DNA from 3 places in the Lactobacillus sp. ESL0259 genome. Region 1 is predicted to be linked to each of the others. Evidence: predicted binding sites of a transcription regulator. Region 1 holds the regulator's gene; each other region holds the start of a gene.
The links. Region 1 encodes Rex, which represses fermentation and respiration genes when NADH is low (regulators of the CRP and FNR family bind a similar motif). Its sites were predicted from a motif close to TTGTGAANTANTTCACAA; they were not measured.

Region 1 (2,279 bases):
CCTTAGGACCAATAGTAGCCTTAACAGTATCAGCTAATTTGTCAACGCCCTTTAACAGGGAACGTCTTGCTTTTTCTGAAAATTTAATTTCTTTTGCCATATTTTTATACGCTCCTTAATTACTTAACAATTGCTAAAATATCTTTTTCGTGAAGGACTAAATATTTTTGACCATCGTATTTAACATCTGTACCAGAATACTTGTCGTATAAAACAACGTCGCCTTCCTTAACAGTCATAGGTATTTTGTTGCCATTTTCAGCAAAGTTACCTTCACCAACAGCAACTACTTCACCTTCTGTCGGCTTTTGTTTAGCATTAGAAGCCAGGACGATTCCGCCTACAGTCTTTTCTTCTTCTTCTTTAACTTTTACGATCACGCGATCACCAATTGGTTGTAACACGTTTGTCCCTCCTAAAATTAAATTTTAATCTCTTTTATGTGCCATTAGCACTCCTATTTGTCAAGTGCTAACTTACATTTATGATAATAACCCCTTTTATGAAAAAATGCAAGAAAAAATTAGCACTTTGAGTAAAAAAGTGCTAATTTGCTTTTTAAAACTATTTTTTCTTATCCGAATCAAGAAAGTAAATAAGTGTCTGCAACTCAGTAGCCAAATCAACGTTTTGAATTCTAATGCCACTTGGTGCAGATAAACGAATTGGGGTGAAATTCATGATTCCCTTAATTCCAGCTTCTACCATATCATCAGCAGTTTTCTGAGCAGCCGCAGATGGCACCGTTAAAATCGCAATAGAAATTTGTTGGTCACTAAGCTGCTTTTTAAGTTCACTCATATCATAGACAGGCACACCGCTTAGAATTCTGCCGGTAATTTTCTCATCAATATCAAAAGCACAAGAAATGCGAATATTATTTGAGCGTTTAAAATTGTAATTTAATAAAGCATGACCCAAGTTACCTACGCCAACCAAAGCAACATTTGTTAAAGTGTCTTGGTTTAAAATCTTTTTAAAAAAAGAAAGTAAACTTTTTACATCGTAGCCATAACCCCTTTTGCCCAAAGCGCCGAAATAAGAAAAATCACGTCTGATTGAAGCACTGTCTACCTGGACAGCTTCAGACAATTCAGTCGAAGAAACTTTTTCTTTGCCAGCCTCATTTAAGATAATAAGATAACGGTAATATAACGGCAACCTTTTAGCCGTTGCCGTTGGTATTTTGATTTTTTCCATTTAAGAAGCCTCCAACTTAATTAAGTAACCATAATTCGTTCTTGTGAATTTCTCAGCAATCAATTCTATTTTACCTATAAATTTACGTCATTTGCAAACATTTTTTTCACAATCTTTTAAATTTTAGCATAATGGTAACAGGCTTGATAATAGAAACTGGTATTTTTATTCATTCACGCTTAAAAAGCTGTATTTTTGCTCTTTTTCTTTCATATATCCATCAAACTCTCACACAAGAATTTCACTACGTATGCTAAAATGGTTTTTAGGTGAAAAATTATGATAATTGCACAAGGACACGATTTAGAAAAACAATTTGGTGCCAACACATTATTTAAAAATGTCAATTTTTCAATTGACGCAAATGCCAGAATAGGTCTGATTGGACCTAACGGGGTTGGTAAAACAACCCTGCTTAAGATTATGACTGGCGAGGAAGAAGCCACACATGGTGACTTCACCATCAATAAAAACATAGATGTCGGCTACATTGCCCAAGAAAATGGCTTAAATGAAAGTAAAACAATTTGGGAAGAAATGTTGTCTGTTTTTACTTCATTAATTAATATGAGCAAAAAAATCACAAGTTTACAGCAAGACATCGCTGCTAACCCTAAAAAAAGTGATTTGTTAAAACAGTATGACCAGCTGCAATTCAACTTTGAGCAGCAAGGAGGGTACACCTACCAGGCTGATATCAAAAGTATTTTGAATGGCTTTAACTTTCCCGAAGAAACTTGGTCCAAAAAAATCGCAAGTCTTTCTGGAGGAGAAAAGACCAGACTTTCATTTGTTAAATTGCTACTGCGCAAACCTGCTCTGCTATTACTTGATGAGCCTACCAACTACCTTGATTTAGACACTCTGGACTGGCTGGAAAGTTATCTTAAAAACTATTCTGGTGCTATTTTAGTTGTTTCCCATGACCAGTATTTCTTAGATAATTTAGCCACACAGATTTTTGAATTGCAATTTGGCAAATTAACCGTTTTTAAGGGTAATTATTCCGCTTATGTTGCTGAACGGCAGCTGCGTGATCGACAGCAAGAAGAAGCGTATGAAAAGCAGCAAGAGCAAAT
Region 2 (2,279 bases), on a different contig from region 1:
TCCTTTACCGGAAAACTTTGCCGTAAATCTGCCTTGGCAATATGAATAAAAGCGTCAAGGCGCAAGCCATCTATTCCTTGAGCCAACCAAAATTCCGCAATTTTGAGCATTTCTTGTCTTACTTTAGGATTACGCCAGTTTAAATCGGGCATGTGCTTGTCAAACAAATGGAAATAAAATTGGCCCGTACCTGCCGGATCCGGTTCCCAAACGCTGCCGCCAAAAAAGCTGCCCCAGTTATTGGGACGCTGATTATTTGCACCTGCAAAAATATAGTAGTCGCGGTATTGACTATGCGGATCACTTTTGGCCTTTTGAAACCATTCATTTTGATCAGAAGTATGGTTTAAAACAAAATCTAGAAGCACATGAATCCCTACTTGATGACAAGCAGCAATTAGAGCTTTCATGTCTTTCATTGTTCCCATTCGGGGATCGATTTTAAAATAATCTGCCACATCATAGCCGTTATCAACCTGCGGTGAAACAAAGATAGGATTTAGCCAAATAGTATTAATACCGAGCTGCTGTAAATAAGGTAATCTCTGCCTGATGCCATTTAAATCACCAATACCATCATCATTACTGTCTTGAAAAGACTTGGGATAAATTTGGTAAATTATTGCATGCTCATACCAGTGCGTCATAAATTTATACCTCCACTTAAAGTTTAGCTGAGAAAGCTGGTGAGAGGCAATGGTAATGGCAATGTTACCGCTATCAGAAAAAATCGCCGCTAGTTCAATATAAATTAGTGTAGTGCGTTATATTCAGGTATGTTTTTTCCTAAAAAACTATTGCATTTTTATGTGTACAGGTTCACAATAATCTTGAAATCGCTAACAGGTAAGGAGGATTTTTTTATGAAAATAAAAGCTGCTGTTGTTAAAAAAATGGGCGATCCGTTTGAGATCGAAGACAATATTGATTTACACGAAGTAGGACCAACTGACTTGCAAATTCACATGGTGGCAAGCGGAATCTGCCACTCAGATGAAGCCTTGCGCAAAGGTGATTCAAGTGTTGGCTACCCGGTAATTCTAGGACATGAGGGTTCCGGAATTGTTGAAAAAGTTGGTGACCAAGTTAAAAACTTCAGTGTAGGCGATCACGTAATTTTATCTTTCTACGCTGATGGTATTTGTGATAATTGTTTAAAGGGTATCCCTACCCAATGCCGTCATTATAGTGACTATAATCTTTCTGGCGTCCGCGCAGATGGTGATGATCATTTTCAAAAAGATGGTCACAGAATTTGTGATATGTTTAACCAATCATCATTTACTACCACTACTGTGGTTGATCAGAGAAACGCGGTAAAAGTTGCTGATAGTATCGACTTGCGCAAAGTTGGCCCTCTAGGCTGCGGCTACGTTACCGGTTCCGGTACTGTTTTCAACACTCTGAAAGCTAGACCAGGCGATACCATTGCTGTCTTTGGTACTGGCGCAGTAGGATTAGCTGCAATGATGGCTGGTGTAATTAGTGGCTGCACCAAAGTAATAGCAGTTGATGTTGTTCCAGAGCGGCTTGAATTGGCTAAAGAATTGGGTGCTACACACACAATCAACAGTAAAGAAGAAGACCCAGTTGCCAAGATCAAGGAATTAACTGGTGGATATGGCGTTGACTGGACAGTTGATACTACTGGTGTTTCTGGCGTTATTAAAAATGCTGTTGAGGCCTTGGCACAAGGTGGTACCTGCGCAGCAATTGCCGTAACAGCTCAGAACCTGACTATTTCTACTTGGAACGATCTTTGTGTAGATGATAGAAAAGTGGTTGGCGTTAACATGGGTGATGCCATTCCACAAGTTGACATACCAAGATTGCTTGAGTTCTATCAATTAGGGAAGTTTCCATTTGATAAGACTGAAAAGTTTTATCAATTTGAAGATATTAATCAGGCTAATGCTGATTCAATTTCTGGTAAAACAATCAAACCTGTTTTAATTATCGATCCTGATTACAAACCTGAATAATAAGGAAAATAATCTTACATTAAAACCATTTATTAGAGTCTGAGAGAATTAGTTTTTCTCCAGAAAATATGACCCCCAAATTTAGGACAAATTTGAGGGTCATATAATTCTTACTTGCCTTTTGCTTAATTTCATAATAAGATTTTGGTATTGGACAATTTAATTCTTGTTCAATACCCCAGAAATGTGTGAAATTTGGGAAAAGCAAGATATATTTATTTTTAAATAATTAATGCCAAAACTTTTTTTGAAAAATTGTTTTGGCATTTTTTGTGAGTTCATTTATATCAGTTCAAT
Region 3 (2,279 bases), on a different contig from region 1:
CAAGCTGTCAAGTTGAAGCTTGCTAATAGTGATACGAGTATCAGCAAAAACTTGTTTGTTTGCTTCTTCATATAATTTATTTCTCCTAATAAAAAAGAGCGGCTAAATGTCACTCTTTTTGTAATTAACTAATTATCTTTTTATTCCTGGTAAACGATATTGTCAACCTTGATAGTTCCGCTTTTACCTTTTTGAGCGGCATTAATTAGTTGTTCAGCGTAAGCAATAAATGAATGAGAAGATTCTGTTGCTCCTGAAACAGCTTGTACTTTTTCAGTATTTCCTTTAGCTTTGATGAATTCCTTTTGTAATTTTGGAATGTATTCTTTAGGACCAACTTTGTTAACCTTCTTCATTTGCTTTTCATAAGCAGCATTTTTGGTCTTGGAAACGCCCTTTTTATTAACTTGGTCGTAAGTAAAGTCACTGATTTTACCTTTTTTAACTACCATAGTTAAAACTTGGCGATAACCGTGACTATAGTTCTTTTCAGCCAGTTTATACGTACCATCTTTCATCTTCTTATTGTTATTGATGTGAATGGTGGCTGTATCACCTTTTTGAGCGGCTTGAGTTAGCTGGTTAACATAGTTCTTTAAAGTATTACTGGAACTAGTTGCTCCAGTAACAACTTGAATAGCGCTCGAATTAGCACCACTTGCGGCAAATGATTTTTGTAATTTTGGAATATATTCTTTAGGGCCAATCTTTGCTTGAGAATACTTCTTCATTTGTGCTTCATATTTAGTATCCTTTGCCTTTGACTTGCCGTTCTTGTCTACATTGTCATAGCTGGTGTCTGTAACCTTGCCACCTTTAACAGTCATAGAAACCTTTACTTTATAGCCATTGAAATAGTTGTCTTCTACTAATTTGTAAACACCGTCTTGCAGTTTACCACCGGCAATTTGCTTAGGAGCTTTCTTTTTCTCAACTTTGCTTACCTTTGGCTTAGAATCGCTTGAAGAACTTTTCTTAGCTGTTGTTGAACAAGCACTTAATAAAAGTGTAGAGAGTGCCAGAATGGCAGTACTATATATTAAATTATTCTTTTTCATAATATCTCCCTCAGTAATATAAAAGATTATAACATTGTGTACGTGTTCACTTACTATAATTATAAGATAGAGCTCTACTTTGTGCAACTACAAAATATGAAAGCGGAAACTTATAATGATAGCAATTAAATCGTATAAGTAAAATATTACGAACATAGTTTGTGAAAGTGACCACTTTACCATAGTCCAAAACACTAGTATAATATAATATAACTAGTATATTCGCATTAAGGAGTGTTAAAAGTGGCTGAAACAAATATTGTAGTTATTGGCGGCGGCTATGGTGGTCTGTATACTACTAAGCACCTTGCCAAGAAATTAAAAAAGCGGCATGATATCAAAATCACGCTGATTGATAAAAATCCTTATATGACTATGATGACTTCACTTCATGAAGTTGCGGCTAACAGGGTAGAAGCCAAAAGTTTGAAATATGATCTGCAACGTTTATTCTCGCGGAGAAAAAATGTTGATGTTGTAACTGACAATGTTACCAAAATTGATCAATCTGCCAAAAAAGTTATTGGCGATAACGGCAGTTATCCCTACGACTATGTCATATTAGCTATTGGTTCGCAGCCTAATGACTTTAATACTCCTGGTGTTAAAGAAAACGGCTTTGTTTTAGGCAATCTGGACGATGCAGAGCAATTACGTGACCACATTGATATGATGGTTCATTTAGGTTCTAAAGAACGCGATCCCGAAAAGCGGGCACAGTATCTTAACTTTGTCGTTGTTGGTACCGGGTTTACTGGCACTGAAATGGCCGGAGAATTAAATTCTTGGCGTGGTGATTTAGCTAAAAAATATAACCTGCAAAAAGATGATATCAAGATAACCATGATGGAAATGGCACCAACGGTTATGAATATGCTTGATCGCTCTGATGCTGATAAGGCAGAAAAATATCTCTTAAAACAAGGTGTAGAAATTAAAGTCAATACTGGCGTTGTTGGAGTTCATGAAAATTATATTGATCTTAAAGATGGTTCAACATATCCAACCAGAACTTTAATTTGGACTGCGGGTGTTAAAGCTGTTGATACTGCTAAAAACTTTGGTTTTGAGACTGGCAGAGCTGGCAGAATTATAGTTAATGAATATTCCCAAATTCCAACTGATCCCCATGTTTACGTCATAGGAGACGTTGCTCTTTATGATGCTAACGGTAGCGGCCGCGGTGAACCACAAGTGGTTCAAGGGGCTGAATCTGCTGGT

Region 2: F5ESL0259_RS08220 (NAD(P)-dependent alcohol dehydrogenase) is a predicted target of Rex. The motif match lies at 808-825, and genes of this name have one in related genera.
Region 3: pplA (extracellular electron transfer flavoprotein PplA) is a predicted target of Rex. The motif match lies at 1,093-1,110, and genes of this name have one in related genera.

The regions. Positions count from the first base shown of each region.
Region 1 covers NZ_REHP01000009.1:16,964-19,242, forward strand. Annotated here, with positions in the region: gene groL (chaperonin GroEL) at 1-100, opposite strand, end outside; gene groES (co-chaperone GroES) at 120-404, opposite strand; gene F5ESL0259_RS05970 (redox-sensing transcriptional repressor Rex) at 565-1,200, opposite strand; gene F5ESL0259_RS05975 (ABC-F family ATP-binding cassette domain-containing protein) at 1,480-2,279, shown strand, end outside.
Region 2 covers NZ_REHP01000011.1:59,585-61,863, forward strand. Annotated here, with positions in the region: gene F5ESL0259_RS08215 (alpha-glucosidase) at 1-647, opposite strand, end outside; gene F5ESL0259_RS08220 (NAD(P)-dependent alcohol dehydrogenase) at 864-1,982, shown strand.
Region 3 covers NZ_REHP01000003.1:76,200-78,478, forward strand. Annotated here, with positions in the region: gene F5ESL0259_RS01070 (FAD:protein FMN transferase) at 1-71, opposite strand, end outside; gene pplA (extracellular electron transfer flavoprotein PplA) at 141-1,058, opposite strand; gene F5ESL0259_RS01080 (FAD-dependent oxidoreductase) at 1,302-2,279, shown strand, end outside.